Regions from separate parts of the Carboxydocella sp. JDF658 genome, predicted to be linked through region 1. Evidence: riboswitches for the same ligand, from Rfam matches in the RefSeq annotation. Region 1 holds a riboswitch; the other holds the start of a gene.

Region 1 (7,553 bases):
GGCCTGGGCAGGGAATAAATATAAAGAAAAAACCATAAATTTAGCCCAATAATGGCAGGAATTTTACTATTCCTGCCGAATATATTTTTATCCGGTAGTGGAGGCGAGAAAATGGATATACGCTGGAAAGCGTGGCTGGTATTTCAGGAAAAAGCTGTCGGGGGAAGTGGCCTGATCAATTTGCTGAAAGCGATTCAACATTATGGCTCATTAAATCAGGCTGCACAGAATTTAGGCATTTCTTACCGGCAGGCCTGGGGCAGGTTGCGCAAAGCGGAAATTGCATTGCAGCGGGAACTGGTTTATAAACAGACCGGGGGTGAAAACGGAGGGGGGATGATTTTAACTGAAGACGGAGAGAGGCTTTTGCTATTTTTTGAGCAACTGACTGCAGAAATGGAAGCGGTCATCCGCCACTGGCAACAAAGAAAACCTTTTTAAATTTTTTTGCATTCGTTATGCACAATTCAACAGAACGAAAGGAAGGATGGTTATGAAAAAAATTGGCATTTGGTTATCGATTTTAATGTTGCTCGTAATTAACCTGGTGGGCTGTAGCTCCGTAAGTAGCTCCGTAGAAGAGAAAGCGGTAAAATCAGTAGAAGAACAGGCGAACAAGGAAATTATTCTGGCAACGACCACCAGCACTCAGGACTCTGGTTTGCTGGATGTACTGGTACCTGCTTTTGAAAAAGAAACAGGCTATAAAGTGAAAACTATCGCGGTAGGGACCGGGCAGGCTCTAGCCCTGGGAGAACGGGGTGAGGCTGATGTACTGCTGACCCACGCCCCCGCTTCCGAAAAAAAGCTGGTTGACCAGGGGCTGGTGACTGATTACTCCCTGGTAATGCATAATGATTTTATCCTGGTCGGTCCGGCGGAAGATCCGGCGCAAGTCAAGGGTAAAGATATTAAGGAAGCCCTGAAAAGGATTGCGCAAAGTCAGTCACTCTTCCTTTCCCGGGGAGATGATTCTGGTACCCATAAGTTTGAGCAAAAGGTATGGGAAAAAACTGGGATCAAACCCGCCGGCAAATGGTATCAGTCTACAGGGAGCGGTATGGGACAGACATTAAATGTAGCGGCGGAAAAAAGAGGGTATACCATTACTGACAGGGGTACTTTCCTTGCTTTAAAAGATAAAATAAATCTGGAAATTCTGGTACAGGGCAGTCAGGAATTAAAAAATATTTACCATGTCATGGCAGTGAATTCTGCTAAATATCCCAAAGTTAATGCCAAAGGAGCTAAAGCTTTTATCGCCTTTTTGCTCAAACCGGAAACCCAGCGCATGATCGGGCAATTTGGTGTTGATAAATATGGCCAGCCGCTGTTTTATCCGGATGCAGTCAAACAATGATAAAGTAGGTGTAAGGGATGGATTTAATCTGGGAAGGGATGGTTCAGGCAATACAATTACTGTTCAAAGGGGATAGGGAGACCTGGGCCATTATTGCCCTTTCTTTGCGGGTTTCAGGCACAGCTACTATCTTAAGTCTTGTCATAGGGATTCCCCTGGGTGTGTACCTGGCTTTAGGAGATTTTCGGGGGCGGCGCTTGCTGGTGACTCTGGTTAACAGCGGTATGGGTATGCCGCCGGTGGTAGCTGGTCTGCTGGTGACCATTTTGCTCTGGCGCAATGGGCCCCTGGGTTTCTTTCATCTTCTTTATACCCCTGCCGCCATGATCATAGCTCAGGCTTTGATTGCTACTCCGATCATTGTGGGGTTGACCATGGCCGCCATTCAACAGATTAATCCCAAACTGATCTGGCAGCTGCAATCTTTAGGAGCCAGCCCTTTACATATTATCGTGATCCTGCTCAAGGAAGCCCGTTATTCCCTGCTGGCAGCAGTCATGGCCGGATTTGGAGCAGTGGTTTCGGAAGTAGGTGCTTCCATGATGGTAGGGGGCAATATCCAGGGGGAAACCCGGGTTTTAACCACAGCAACAGTAATGGAAGTAAGTAAAGGCAATTTTGGCCTGGCCATGGCTTTGAGTTTTGTTCTGCTATTTTTAAGTTATGGAGTAACCTATCTGCTCACCCTGTTGCAGCAAAGGAGAGGTTGAAATGGGCTGGCCGCTGTTACTGGAAAATCTACAGGTAAAGCGCGGGGGTAAGCTGGTACTTGCCTTGCCGCGCTTAGAGGTTGGAGCCGGGGAAATCATGGCGGTGCTGGGTCCTAATGGGGCAGGCAAAAGTACATTGCTGCTGACAGTGGCCGGGATCCTCTGCCCCAGCCAGGGCAGCATTCGCGCCGGGGAAATGGTCTGGGGCCCGGGCCGGGACCCTTATCAATGGCGCCAGGCGGTAACCCTGGTTTTTCAGGAGGCATTGCTGGTCAGTGGAACCGTACTGGATAATGTCACCCTGGGGCTGAAATTTCGTGGCCTATCTGCCCGGGAGCGGGAACAGCTGGCCGGGCCCTGGCTGGAACGGCTGGGCCTGACGGAGCTGGCCCGGCGCCGAGTTCAAGATTTAAGTGGAGGGGAAGCTCAGCGGGTAGCCCTGGCCCGTGCCCTGGTTCTTAAGCCCCAGGTGCTCTTGCTGGATGAACCTTTTGCCGCTGTGGATGCACCTACCCGTAGCCGTCTCCTGCGGGAATTGCGTCTGTTATTGAAAGAAACGGGCATCACCACCCTGTTCATTACCCATGACTTTCGGGAATTGCCGTTACTGGCTGACCGGGGGCTGGTACTGTTGCAGGGGCAAATGGCTCAGGTGGGAACGGTGCGGGAACTGGCCGAACGGCCGGCTAGTGAGGCGATAGCTCGTTTTTTTGGGGTGGAAAATCTCTGGCCTACCGGAGGAAGTCTGCCGGGTTTAAAGGAACTGCCGCCCGGTCTGGGGGCTATTCCGGCCCGGTGCGTGCGAATCCTCGGCGCCAAACCGGCTGTAGCCGGTGAGAGCTGGCTTTGGCCTGGGAAGGTAAAATATGTGGAAGAACACTGGGATGGGGTTTACTATTGTCTCCTTTGTGAAGGACTGGAAGTTTGGGGCTGGGCAGATAACCAGCTGCGGCTGCAATTAGGGGAACAGGCCTGGGCAGTAATCAATAAAAAACAGTTACATTATATTGAAACCCGGAATAGCCTAAATTTTTTGTCAGATCAAGAAGGACTTCCGGGTTAGTTGGCGAATATATTATAAATGGAGACCTGCCTTGAAACTGAATATACGGGGGAGGAAGAGGTCGGGAGAGACCCTTAAAGGGCGCCGAAGGAGCAAGATGGGCGGTTGGCGGCCGCAGATCAAAACTCTCAGGCAAAAGAACTGACTTCAGACCCCACTCTGGAGAGCTTTCGGGTAGACTGCCAGGTTGCCCGAAACACCCAAGGGGAAGCCCGTAACTATTGCGGGTAATCTCTCAGGTAACCAGGACAGAGAAAAGCCAAAAAGGCTTGTCTCTGTCCTTTTTATTTGTCCCCATTGGCACATACTAATGTTAAGGAGGTGTTCCTGTTGGCAGAATTGAAACGCACTCCCCTTTATGAGTTGCATATAGCCGCCGGAGCGAAGATGGTGGATTTTGGGGGCTGGGAAATGCCGGTTCAGTACAGTGGCATTATCGATGAACACCAGACCGTCCGCCAGGCAGCAGGTCTTTTTGATGTCTCCCACATGGGGGAAATTACCGTTAAAGGCCCCGGGGCCCTGGCCTTTCTGGAAAAGTTGCTGCCCAACCAGGTGGCCAGGTTAGCAAAAGGGCAAATCCTCTATTCTCCCATGTGCTATGAACACGGTGGCACGGTGGATGACCTGCTGGTATACAAGGAGGATGCGGAGGAATATCTCCTTGTAGTCAATGCCGGCAATACTGATAAGGATTATGAATGGATCAAGCAGCTGGCCCCGGCAGGAGTGGAGGTGGAAAACATTTCCCATACTGTGGCCCAGCTGGCCATTCAGGGACCTCAGGCTACTGCGATCCTTAAGCCCCTTACTCCCGTTCAGTTAGATGCTATTCGCTACTACTGGTTCACCCGAGGTGAGGTTGCGGGCATACCCTGTATTATCTCCCGCACCGGCTACACCGGGGAGGATGGCTGGGAACTTTATTGTTCACCGGACCAGGCCAGGCAGCTCTGGCAAACCCTGCTTACGGCTGGACAGGATAAGGGTATTAAGCCTATCGGTTTGGGGGCCCGGGATACCCTGCGCTTTGAGGCTGCTATGCCTCTATATGGCCATGAACTGAGCGAAGATATTACACCCCTGGAAGCTGGCCTGAAGAGATTCATCGCCCTTGATAAACCGGAAGATTTCATCGGCAAGACTGCTCTTACGGCCCAGGCTGAAGCAGGACTGAAGCGCAAGCTGGTAGGTCTGGAAATGGTAGAGCGGGGCATTGCCCGGCAGGGTTATCCCGTAGTTTATCAGGGCCAGGAAATTGGGATGGTTACATCCGGAACCATGGCTCCAACCCTGGGGAAAAACCTGGCCATGGCCCTCATAGCTGCTGATGTGGCCCAAACTGGTCAGGAAGTAGCCGTTATGATTCGTAACAAGGAAGTAAAGGCAAAAATCGTTAGTTTGCCTTTTTATAAAAGAGGGAGGTAATTGAGTATGAGCAAAGTGCTGGCAGATTTAAAGTACACCAAAGATCATGAATGGGTAAAAATTGAAGGAAACATGGCGATTATCGGCATCACAGACCATGCCCAGGAAGCCCTTGGCGATGTGGTATTTGTGGATTTGCCGCCGGTGGGCACTGAAATCACTGCCGGTGAAAGTTTCGGTACTGTGGAATCCGTGAAGGCTGTTTCCGACATCTACGCTCCGGTAACCGGCAAAGTGGTGGAAGTAAACCAGGAGCTTATCGACGCCCCTGAAAAAATCAATGAAGATGCCTATGCTGCCTGGATGGTCAAGGTGGAAATCAGCGAAGAACCGGCGGATTTGCTGACTGCTGACGAATACGAAGAATTGCTGGCCAACGAATAAGAGCGAGGGGGCATAACCGCATGTATATACCGCATACCGAGGCTGAGCGGCGGGAAATGCTGGCCGCTATGGGAGTGAACAGTATTGAGGACTTGTTTGCTGACATTCCGGCGGAAGTGAAAATGCAGCGGCCATTACAGATTCCCGGGTTTAAGAACGAGATGGAAGTAGCTGCCCATTTGCGGGAACTGGCTGCCAAAAACGCCAGCCTGCAGGAATATGTATCCTTCCTGGGGGCAGGGGTTTATGACCATCATATTCCCGGTGCCGTAGATCATATTCTCCTGCGTTCCGAGTTTTACACAGCCTATACTCCCTATCAGCCGGAAATAAGCCAGGGGACGCTGACTGCGATTTTTGAATTCCAGACCCTGATCTGCCAGTTGACTGGCATGGATGTGGCCAATGCTTCTATGTATGATGGGGCTACAGCCACGGCGGAAGCGGCCCTGATGGGCTGTGCAGCCACCCGCCGGCCGCGGATTCTGATTTCCACTGCCGTTCATCCTGAATACCGGGCCGTGGTGAAGACCTATGCCCGGGGCCAGGGGCTGGAAGTGGTGGAAATCCCCTATGAAGACGGAGTAACCTCTGAAGCTGCGTTACGGGAACAACTGGATACATTGGCTGGGGTGGTGATTATCCAGCAACCTAACTTCTTTGGCTGTCTGGAGCAGGGCGAGAGGATTGGTGAGATGGCCAAGCAGGCTGGGGCCAAATTTGTGGTTATCGCTGACCCCATTTCCCTGGGCCTTTTGACTCCTCCTGGTGAATATGGTGCGGATATCGTGGTTGGTGATGGCCAGCCCTGGGGCAATCCTCCCAGTTTTGGCGGACCTTCTTTTGGCTTTATGGCTGTGAAAGAGGAGATGGTAAGACGGATGCCGGGCCGAATTGTCGGCCAGACCGTTGACAATCGGGGCCAGCGGGCTTTTGTTCTCACCCTGCAGGCCCGGGAACAACATATTCGCCGGGAAAAAGCTACCTCCAACATTTGTTCCAACCAGGCTCTCTGTGCGCTGGCTGCCACTATTCACCTGAGTTTGCTGGGCAAGCAGGGGGTTAGGAAAGTTGCCGAATTGAATGTGCAAAAGGCCCACTATCTCTTTGAGGAAATGAAAAAACTTCCCGGCTTTGCACCAGCCTTTACAGCACCCTTTTTCCGGGAATTTGCTATCAAGACTCCTCAATCGCCCCGGCGGATCAATGAAAAGTTGCTGGCCCACAAATTTATTGGCGGTTTGGATCTGGAGTGGGTTTATCCCGAACTGACCAGTACCCAGCTGTGGACAGCCACTGAAAAACGAACCAGGCAGGAAATAGACCGTCTGATCGCAGTGCTGGGGGAGGTGAAGTAAGATGGCCAAACTGATTTTTGAGCTCAGCCGCCCTGGTTGTGTTGGTCATCCCCTGCCGGATTGTGATGTACCTGCCCGGGAGCTGGCTGAACTGTTACCGGGAGTGGAATTAAGAGAAGAAGTAAAGGGCTTGCCGGAAGTGAGTGAAGTGGAAGTCATTCGCCATTTCACCGAGCTTTCCCGTCTCAATCACGGGGTGGATTCCGGTTTTTATCCCCTGGGCTCCTGTACGATGAAATATAATCCTAAAATCAATGAAAATACCGCTCGCTTACCCGGTTTTGCCTGGCTGCATCCCTATCAGCCGGAGGAGTCGATCCAGGGGGCTCTGGAGTTGCTGTACCAGACCCAGGAGTATCTGGCGGAAATTGCCGGTTTGCCGGCAGTGACCCTGCAACCGGCAGCGGGGGCGCACGGGGAATATACCGGGATGATGATCATCAGGGCCTACCATGAGAGCCGGGGGGATAAACGCACCAGGGTGATTGTTCCTGACTCCGCCCATGGCACCAACCCGGCTACTGCCGCCATTTGCGGCTATTCAGTGGTAGCGGTGAAATCCGATGAGCGGGGCTGTGTGGATGTGGAAGCCCTGAAAAAGGTGATGGATGAGCATGTCGCTGCCTTAATGCTGACCAACCCCAACACTCTGGGTTTGTTTGAAGAAAACATCCGGGAAATTGCGGAAATCGTGCATAGCAAAGGCGGTTTGCTCTACTATGATGGGGCCAATGCCAATGCCATTATGGGAATTGCTCGGCCGGGAGATATGGGCTTTGATGTAATGCACTTTAACCTGCATAAGACCTTTTCCACTCCCCACGGGGGCGGCGGCCCTGGTTCCGGTCCGGTAGCAGTGCGGGATTTCCTGGCACCTTTCCTGCCTGTACCGGTTGTAGTGAAAGGCGAGGATGGTTACCGCCTGGATTATGACCGACCCAAGTCCATTGGTAAGGTGCGTTCCTTCTATGGCAACTTCGGGGTGGCAGTTAAGGCCTATACTTACATGCGGGCTCTGGGCGGAGAAGGCCTGAAGGCTGTCAGCGAAAATGCTGTACTTAATGCCAACTACTTGCTCAGTCAGCTGAAACAGCATTATTATCTTCCTGTTGACAGGATTTGCAAACACGAATTTGTGCTCAATTCCAAAAAGCAAAAACCTTATGGTGTCAGAACTATGGATATAGCCAAACGGTTACTGGATTATGGCTATCATCCGCCTACGGTCTACTTCCCGCTGATCGTGGAGG
Region 2 (7,553 bases), on a different contig from region 1:
CAGGCCCAGCAGTTGCAGCACCCGTTCCGCATTGTTGACCAGTTTTTCCAGTTCCTCATAGCTGTCTTCCGGTTTGGTGAATTTGACCAGCTCCACTTTGTTGAACTGGTGCTGGCGAATGAGGCCGCGGGTATCCCGGCCGTGGGCCCCGGCTTCGGCCCGGAAGCAGGCACTGTAGGCACAGTGATAGATGGGCAGCTGACTGCTATCTAAAATCTCTTCCCGGTACAGGTTGGTAACCGGAACCTCAGCGGTAGGAATCAGGTAGTAATCTGTCCCTGAAACAGCAAACATGTCTTCCGCAAATTTGGGCAGCTGCCCGGTCCCGGTCATGCTTTTGCTATTGGCCAGAAAGGGTGGGAAAACTTCCACATAGCCATGTTCCCGGGTATGTAAATCCAGCATGAAATTGATCAGCGCCCGTTCCAGACGGGCCCCTGCCCCCTTGAGGAAGGTAAAGCGGGTGCCGGTCACCTTGCCGCCCCGTTCAAAATCCAGAATGCCCAGGGCTTCCCCGATTTCCCAGTGAGGTTTGGGTTCAAAATCAAATTGCCGCGGTTCTCCCCAGCGCCGCACTACCGGGTTATCGTTACTGTCAGCGCCAACAGGAACGGAGCTATGGGGTACATTTGGGATAGTCAGAACGATTTCTTCCAGTCTGGCTTCGATTTGAGCCACCTGCTCATCCAGTTCCTTGATGCGATTGCCCACTTCCTTCATAGCCGCCATCAGCTCAGTAGCATCCTGACCCTGTTTTTTCAAACGGCCAATTTCTTCCGAAGTGGTATTGCGCTGATTTTTCAGCCGCTCAACTTCCACCAATAACTTCCGTCTCTGCTCATCTAGTTGCAGGAACTCCTGCAGGGAAACCGCTGCCCCCCGGTTCTTTAAAGCCTGTTCCACTATTTCCGGGTTCTGGCGGATGAATTTGATGTCCAGCACGAATTTCGCCTCCCATTTCCTTGATTAAGGAATATTTTACTATATCTATTCCTGTTTGGCAAAGGGCTTTTGCTGGCATTATGCATACATTATACCTGGTCGCAGGAAAAGTATCCCCACTTCCATTGCGGAAGTGGGGATAGGTGTTATAATGCCTTCTGATCGACATCCCAGATCAGGGAGCCCAGATGACAGGTATCATTGAGTTTACTTAGCCGCCAGCGACCATCTGGCAGGTATTCCACCACATTGATACAGGTGTTATCCTGGCGGAAGAGCCAGAAGTTGGCCAAATCCATGCCCAGGGCATAACAGAAGAAAGCGCGGATAGTGGCATCATGGCTCAGTACCAGCACCGTCTCCCCGGGATGGCGTTTGGCGATCATCTCCAGAGCTGCTACTGCCCGATCCTGGACCTGCTTAAGGCATTCCCCGCCCCCGGGCATGGTGATTTGATGGGGAGCGGATTGCCAGATCTCCAGTTCCACTCCGTATTGTTCCTTTACCTCATGGGCATACAGCCCCTGCCAGCAGCCATGGTGAATTTCCGTCAATCCCTCCACGATTTCCACCGGCAGCTGATGCTTTTCTGCAGCTTTTCTAGCAGTTTCATAGGCCCGGCTCAGCGGACTGGAATAGACAGCGGTGATGGGTAATTTAGCCAGGGCCTCAGCCAGCCTTTCCGCCTGCTGCCAGCCCAGCGGGGAAAGTTCAGTGTCCAGCTGGCCCTGATAACGCCCTTCCCGGTTCCAGTTGGTTTCACCATGGCGGGCAAGAATAATTCTGGTCATAAACTAAAGCTCCTCCCCGATTAGTTTTTCTATAAAGAAACGAACTTGACATCGATAATGCCATCTATTTTGGCTATTTCTCCTAGAATTGCCTCCGGTACCACATTATCCACCGCCAGCACCATCACAGCCCGGCCACCCACCTGTTTGCGGCCCACCTGCATTCCAGCAATGTTGATGTCATGCTCACCAATGAGGGTGCCCACCCGCCCGATGATCCGGGGCTTATCAATATGGGGGGCAACCAGCATGTAGCCTTCCGGCACCATGTCGATGCGATAACCGTCTATTAAGACGATGCGGGCATCATTATCCCGGAAGAGGGTACCGCCAACGGCTTTAGGACAGGGCCCGCCTGTCAGTTTGACGGTAATCAGGTTGGTATAGTCATGGGCCTCTTCTTCCCTGGTTTCCATGATGCGCAGGCCCCGCCCCTTGGCCAGCTGTACCGCATTGACATAACTGACCGGCACATCACTGTAGGATTCCATAATCCCCTTGATGATGGCGGTAGTCAGGGGAGCGGTATTGATGCAGGCTACATCCCCGGCATAGGTGATCTCGATATTCTCAAACTCGGAAGTGAGCTGGGAGATAAACTTGCCCAGCTTTTCCGCCAGGGCCAGATAAGGTTTAACCACCAGAGCATCTTCTTTGGGAATGGCCGGCATATTCACAGCATTCTGGGCCATGCCGCCCTGCAGGATGGTGACAATCTCCCGGGCCACATCCAGAGCCACATTGACCTGGGCTTCCTCGGTAGATGCCCCCAGATGCGGGGTAACTACCACATTGGGCAGTTCAAACAACGGGCTTTCCGTCGTGGGTTCCACTTCAAAGACATCCAGCGCTGCTCCGGCCACCTTACCTGTCTTCAGAGCCTCATACAGATCCTGTTCATTGATGATGCCACCGCGGGCAACATTGATAATCCGTACCCCCGGCTTCATTTTGGTCAGGGTTTCCCGGTTAATCAGGTTAACCGTTTCCTTGGTTTTGGGCAAATGCACGGTGATAAAGTCCGCTTCCCGATAGACATCCTCCAGGGACACCAGTTCCACCCCGATTTCCCGGGCCCGCTCATGGGTGATATAGGGGTCATAACCGATGACCTTCATGGCAAAGCCCTGGGCCCGTTTGGCCACCGCGGTACCAATCCGCCCCAGCCCAATAACCCCCAGGATTTTATCCCGCAGCTCCACGCCGGTAAATTCCTTGCGCAGCCATTTCCCCTTTTTCAAGGCCTCATTGGCCTGGGGTACATGGCGAGCCAGGGCCAGCATCAGGGCCAGAGTGTGTTCAGCCGCGGCAATGGTATTGCCATCGGGAGCATTGACCACAATAATACCATGCTGAGTAGCAGCCTGAACATCGATATTGTCCACCCCGACACCGGCGCGGCCGATTACCTTCAGGTTTACCCCCGCCGCAATAATGGGGGCAGTGATCTTGGTAGCACTGCGCACCACCACGGCATCATAGGCGGGAATCATCTCCACCAGTTGCTGTTCGCTCAGCTTTTCCTCGATTACGTCCACAGTAAACCCGGGTTCCCGCAAGATATCTATTCCTTTTTCACTGACACCATCTAAGACCAGTATCCGCATAAAAATCCCCTTTCCCCTTATCTAACTTCATTAACTGCGAAACCTCTTACCCTTCCAGAAATACCTTCTGGGCGGCAGCCACACCGGCACCCAGCTGTACCGGATAGCCCACTTCAACCAGGGCCATTTCCAGCGCCCCAATAGCCAGGATAATATCCAGCTTATCGGCATAACCCATGTGGCCGATCCGGAAAATCTTGCCCTTCAGTTTGCCCTGGCCACCGGCAAAAGTGACCCCGTATTTGGTACGCAATACCTTGCGCAGGTCTTCGGTATTGAGCTGGTCATTGCCCTTAACAGCAGTTACAGTATGGGAAGCTACTTCATCAGCAGCCAGCAACTCCAGGCCCAGTGCTCTGATCGCGGCCCGGGTAGCTTTTGTCATAAGGGCATGCCGGGCAAAGACTTCCGGTAAGCCTTCCGCCAGGATCATGTCCAGAGCAGCTTCCAGCCCGTAAAAGAGGGTAACATTGGGAGTCCAGGCGGTATTCCACTCCGCCATATTTTTTCTGGCCTGCTTCAGGCAGAAGTAGAAACGGGGAGCTTTGGCCGTCTCCATAGCCTGCCAGGCCTTTTCACTGACACTGACCAGAGCCAGCCCCGGCGGCAACATCAAGGCCTTCTGGCTACCGGTAACCATGATATCCACCTGCCATTCATCAGTGCGGATATCCATCCCGCCCATGGAGCTGACGGCATCCACCAGCAGGACAGCATCGGTTTTGGCCACCAGGGCTCCCAGACCCCCGATATCATTGGTCACACCGGTGGAAGTCTCATTGTGGGTAGCCAGCACGGCCCGGTACTGATTGGTAGCCAGCTTTTCCTCTACCTGTTTCAAATCAATGGCTTCACCCCAGGGGAACTCCAGAGCATCTACCTCTGCCCCGTATAAACGGGCGATTTTGGCAAAACGCTCGCCGAAGTTACCGGTAACCAGGGCCAGTACCTTGTCCCCAGGGCTGATCACATTGGCCACTGCCGTTTCCAGTCCCCCCGTACCGGACTGGGTGAGAATAAACAGGTCCTTTTCAGTCTGAAAAACCTGTTTGGCCTTTTTAATCAGCCGTTCGTGCAGTTTGGCAAAGTCCCCACTGCGGTGACCGATCATGGGCCGAATCATGGCCTGCTGGACCGCCGGTGGAATAGGTGTCGGCCCAGGAATCATCAGATACTTTTTGTCCTGCAACATTAAAATCAACCCCTCTCCCGGATTTAGATGATTATTATAAATAGAAAAGCTCTCATCCATAAAGCCTCAGCTTTAGGGACGAGAGCTTGTTCCCGCGTTGCCACCCTAATTGGCCAAAAGGCAATAATATCCCCTTGACCCTCTCGATGCGATAACGGCGCCACCGTATCCACTTACCAGGCCACGGCCCTTCGGTGGATCCCCTCCAGGGCGGATTCAGCAGTTCCCAGGACCGGTTCGCACCAACCACCGGCTCTCTTGCCTGTTTCCTGCCTATGTTCCCTTTCAACGGGTTACCCTTATGAGATGATGGTTAGATGGAATTATAAGAAAGGACCAATCTCCTGATTGGTCCTCTGGTCACTGCTGCTAAAAGGGTAAACGAAGCCACAAACGCATCCTGTCGCTCCCTGTCCTTTTGCCTGAGAGATTGACCTGCCGGCTGGCAGGCTTGCTCCTTCGGCGCCCGGTCTTGCCAGGTCTCTCCAGAGGTCTGTCCGGTTACAGTACCTGGCTCAAAAGCCACCTGAGAGTTTGAGCGGCATAATACCGCCTTGCCCCTTCGGCGGTAACGGGTAAACCCCGTTACCTTCTTCTGCAACCTTCATCCAGAAGCTGTATTCATTTTTGTTTACAATTATACGAAGACAAATGTCTTATGTCAAGTAACATTCACTTATTTTTTACACAAATCCACAAAATACTGATGCAAACGATAATCCTCGGTCAGCTCGGGATGGAAAGCCGCCGCCAGCGCCTTGCCCTGTCGGGCCAGGACGATCTTGTCCTGGAAGGTAGCCATTACCTCAACCCCGGAACCAACTCGTTCAATGTAGGGGGCCCGGATGAAAACCGCCCGCAGGGGCTGTGCTCCGATAGCGGGAACCGGCAAATCCACTTCAAAGCTGTCCACCTGTCGACCATAGGCATTGCGCTTGACAGTCATCTCCATCAAGCCCAGCCGCGGCTGTTCACTGCCCATAATCTCGGTTGCCAGCAGAATCAAGCCGGCACAGGTTCCAAAAACCGCCATCCCCTGCTGAAAACGCTCCTTGATTTCGGAGAGCAGGCCAAAATCCACCATCAATTTGCCGATGGTAGTTGATTCACCTCCGGGGATTACCAGCCCCGCCAGCTCTGCCAATTGCTCCTTTTTACGTACTTCAACAACTTCCACACCCAGTTTTTCCAGCACCAGCCGGTGCTCCCGAAAAGCACCCTGCAGAGCCAATACCCCGATTTTCATTTTACCAGCCCCGATCCTGCATTCTCATTTCTGGAGTAATAGTGGAAATATCGATCCCGACCATGGGCTCACCCAGGTCTTTAGAAACTTCCGCCAGTACCTGCGGATCATTGTAGTGGGTTGTGGCAGCTACAATGGCCCGGGCCCGTTTGACCGGATCCCCGGATTTGAAGATACCGGAGCCGACGAAAACACCATCACAGCCCAGCTGCATCATCAAAGCTGCATCAGCAGGAGTAGCGATACCGCCAGCAGCAAAGTTCACCACCGGCAACTTCCCGGTTTTGGCCACTTCCACCACCAGTTCATAGGGAGCGCCCATCTCCTTGGCTGCAGTCATCAGCTCTTCCTGGGGCAGCATCTGCAGACGGCGAATTTCTCCCATCACCGTGCGAAAGTGTTTGACTGCTTCCACCACATTACCGGTACCAGGCTCGCCTTTGGTCCGGATCATAGCAGCCCCTTCCCCAATCCGGCGCAGCGCTTCCCCCAGGTTTTTAGCCCCGCAGACGAAGGGTACCTTGAACTCCCATTTATTGATGTGGAATTTATCATCCGCAGGAGTGAGGACCTCGCTTTCGTCAATATAGTCCACGCCCAGGGACTCCAGGATCTGGGCCTCCACAAAATGACCGATTCGGCACTTGGCCATTACCGGGATGGTGACCGCATCTTGAATGCGCTTGATTACCGTGGGATCGGCCATGCGAGCAATTCCGCCCGCGGCCCGGATATCGGCCGGTACTTTTTCCAAAGCCATAACGGCACAGGCGCCCGCTTCCTCAGCGATTTTAGCCTGTTCCGGTGTAGTTACATCCATAATGACGCCGCCTTTCAGCATTTCTGCCAGGCCAGCTTTAACGCGAAAAGTTCCCCTTTCCATGATGTTCTTCCCTCCTACACTTTGTTCCTGAATATTTTACTACACTTTTCCTGCGCTGACAAGCTATCTGTACTATTCCGATAGAGAAAGTATAAAAAGTAAATGCCCGGCTCTCAATTCTGCCGGGCATGGCAAGATAAAATATTTCCTATTGTTTGGGTACATTCTCTCCGTGACAATCCTTACATTGATTGGTAGCTTTGCTGCCATTATGACATTTCAGGCAGACCGGCATTTTGATCCTGGGACTTCCTGGCTGCCGGGTGGAATGCACCAGACCAGCATGACAATCCACACAGTCTACTCCCTTCTGAGTATGATATTCATGGGGAACCACCAGCCCCCCCGGAGGAGAAATATCCCGCTGCCGGCTATGGCAATCCAGGCAGACCGCATTGGGCACTATGGTTTTCTTCTTGATGGGTTGATTGTAAAAACCGCGCCAGTGTTTATAAGCCAGCTCGGTCATGGGTACATTGGGATGGCATTTGAGACAGCCAATGCGGCCATGGGTAGATAAGCGCCAGGAATTGATCTGTGGTTGCATTTCATGGCAACTTCCGCAAAGGCTGTTTTCTTCTTTATTTTGGGTATAACCGATACTGCCTACGCTAAAAAAAGTAGCAATCAATAAACTCACTACCAGCATGGCCATCGTCAATGTACCCCAGACCCGAAATGTTTTGACCATTTTCCTGTCCCTCCTTTAGCTTAACCCCAGAGGCAAATATTCAGCCAGAAACCAGCCCAGGATGAGAAAGTAAATGATCATTTCAACGATAATCAAACCTTTGTTGCGACTGTGTTTGAAGACGGCCATGCCTCTCCCTCCTGTCCTTCCTCCGGTATCAGGATGATTTTTTCCTGCTCCTTTTTAATTCGCTCCAGTTCC

Evidence for each region. Region 1 has a riboswitch for glycine ahead of gcvT (glycine cleavage system aminomethyltransferase GcvT). Riboswitches for the same ligand answer to the same signal wherever they lie in the genome.
Region 2: another riboswitch for glycine. It lies ahead of JDF658_RS07255 (alanine--glyoxylate aminotransferase family protein); the one in region 1 lies ahead of gcvT (glycine cleavage system aminomethyltransferase GcvT).

What each region holds. Positions count from the first base shown of each region.
Region 1 is NZ_BDLR01000073.1:4,172-11,724, reverse strand. It holds gene JDF658_RS10615 (winged helix-turn-helix domain-containing protein) at 112-441, shown strand; gene JDF658_RS10610 (substrate-binding domain-containing protein) at 494-1,360, shown strand; gene JDF658_RS10605 (ABC transporter permease) at 1,378-2,070, shown strand; gene JDF658_RS10600 (ABC transporter ATP-binding protein) at 2,072-3,133, shown strand; glycine riboswitch at 3,186-3,287, shown strand; gene gcvT (glycine cleavage system aminomethyltransferase GcvT) at 3,464-4,561, shown strand; gene gcvH (glycine cleavage system protein GcvH) at 4,568-4,945, shown strand; gene gcvPA (aminomethyl-transferring glycine dehydrogenase subunit GcvPA) at 4,966-6,303, shown strand; gene gcvPB (aminomethyl-transferring glycine dehydrogenase subunit GcvPB) at 6,305-7,553, shown strand, end outside.
Region 2 is NZ_BDLR01000037.1:3,183-10,735, forward strand. It holds gene serS (serine--tRNA ligase) at 1-942, opposite strand, end outside; gene JDF658_RS07245 (histidine phosphatase family protein) at 1,089-1,733, opposite strand; gene serA (phosphoglycerate dehydrogenase) at 1,763-3,340, opposite strand; gene JDF658_RS07255 (alanine--glyoxylate aminotransferase family protein) at 3,387-4,532, opposite strand; T-box leader at 4,604-4,830, opposite strand; glycine riboswitch at 4,933-5,031, opposite strand; gene pdxT (pyridoxal 5'-phosphate synthase glutaminase subunit PdxT) at 5,209-5,778, opposite strand; gene pdxS (pyridoxal 5'-phosphate synthase lyase subunit PdxS) at 5,780-6,664, opposite strand; gene JDF658_RS07270 (cytochrome c3 family protein) at 6,810-7,352, opposite strand; gene JDF658_RS07275 (formate dehydrogenase subunit gamma) at 7,445-7,553, opposite strand, start outside.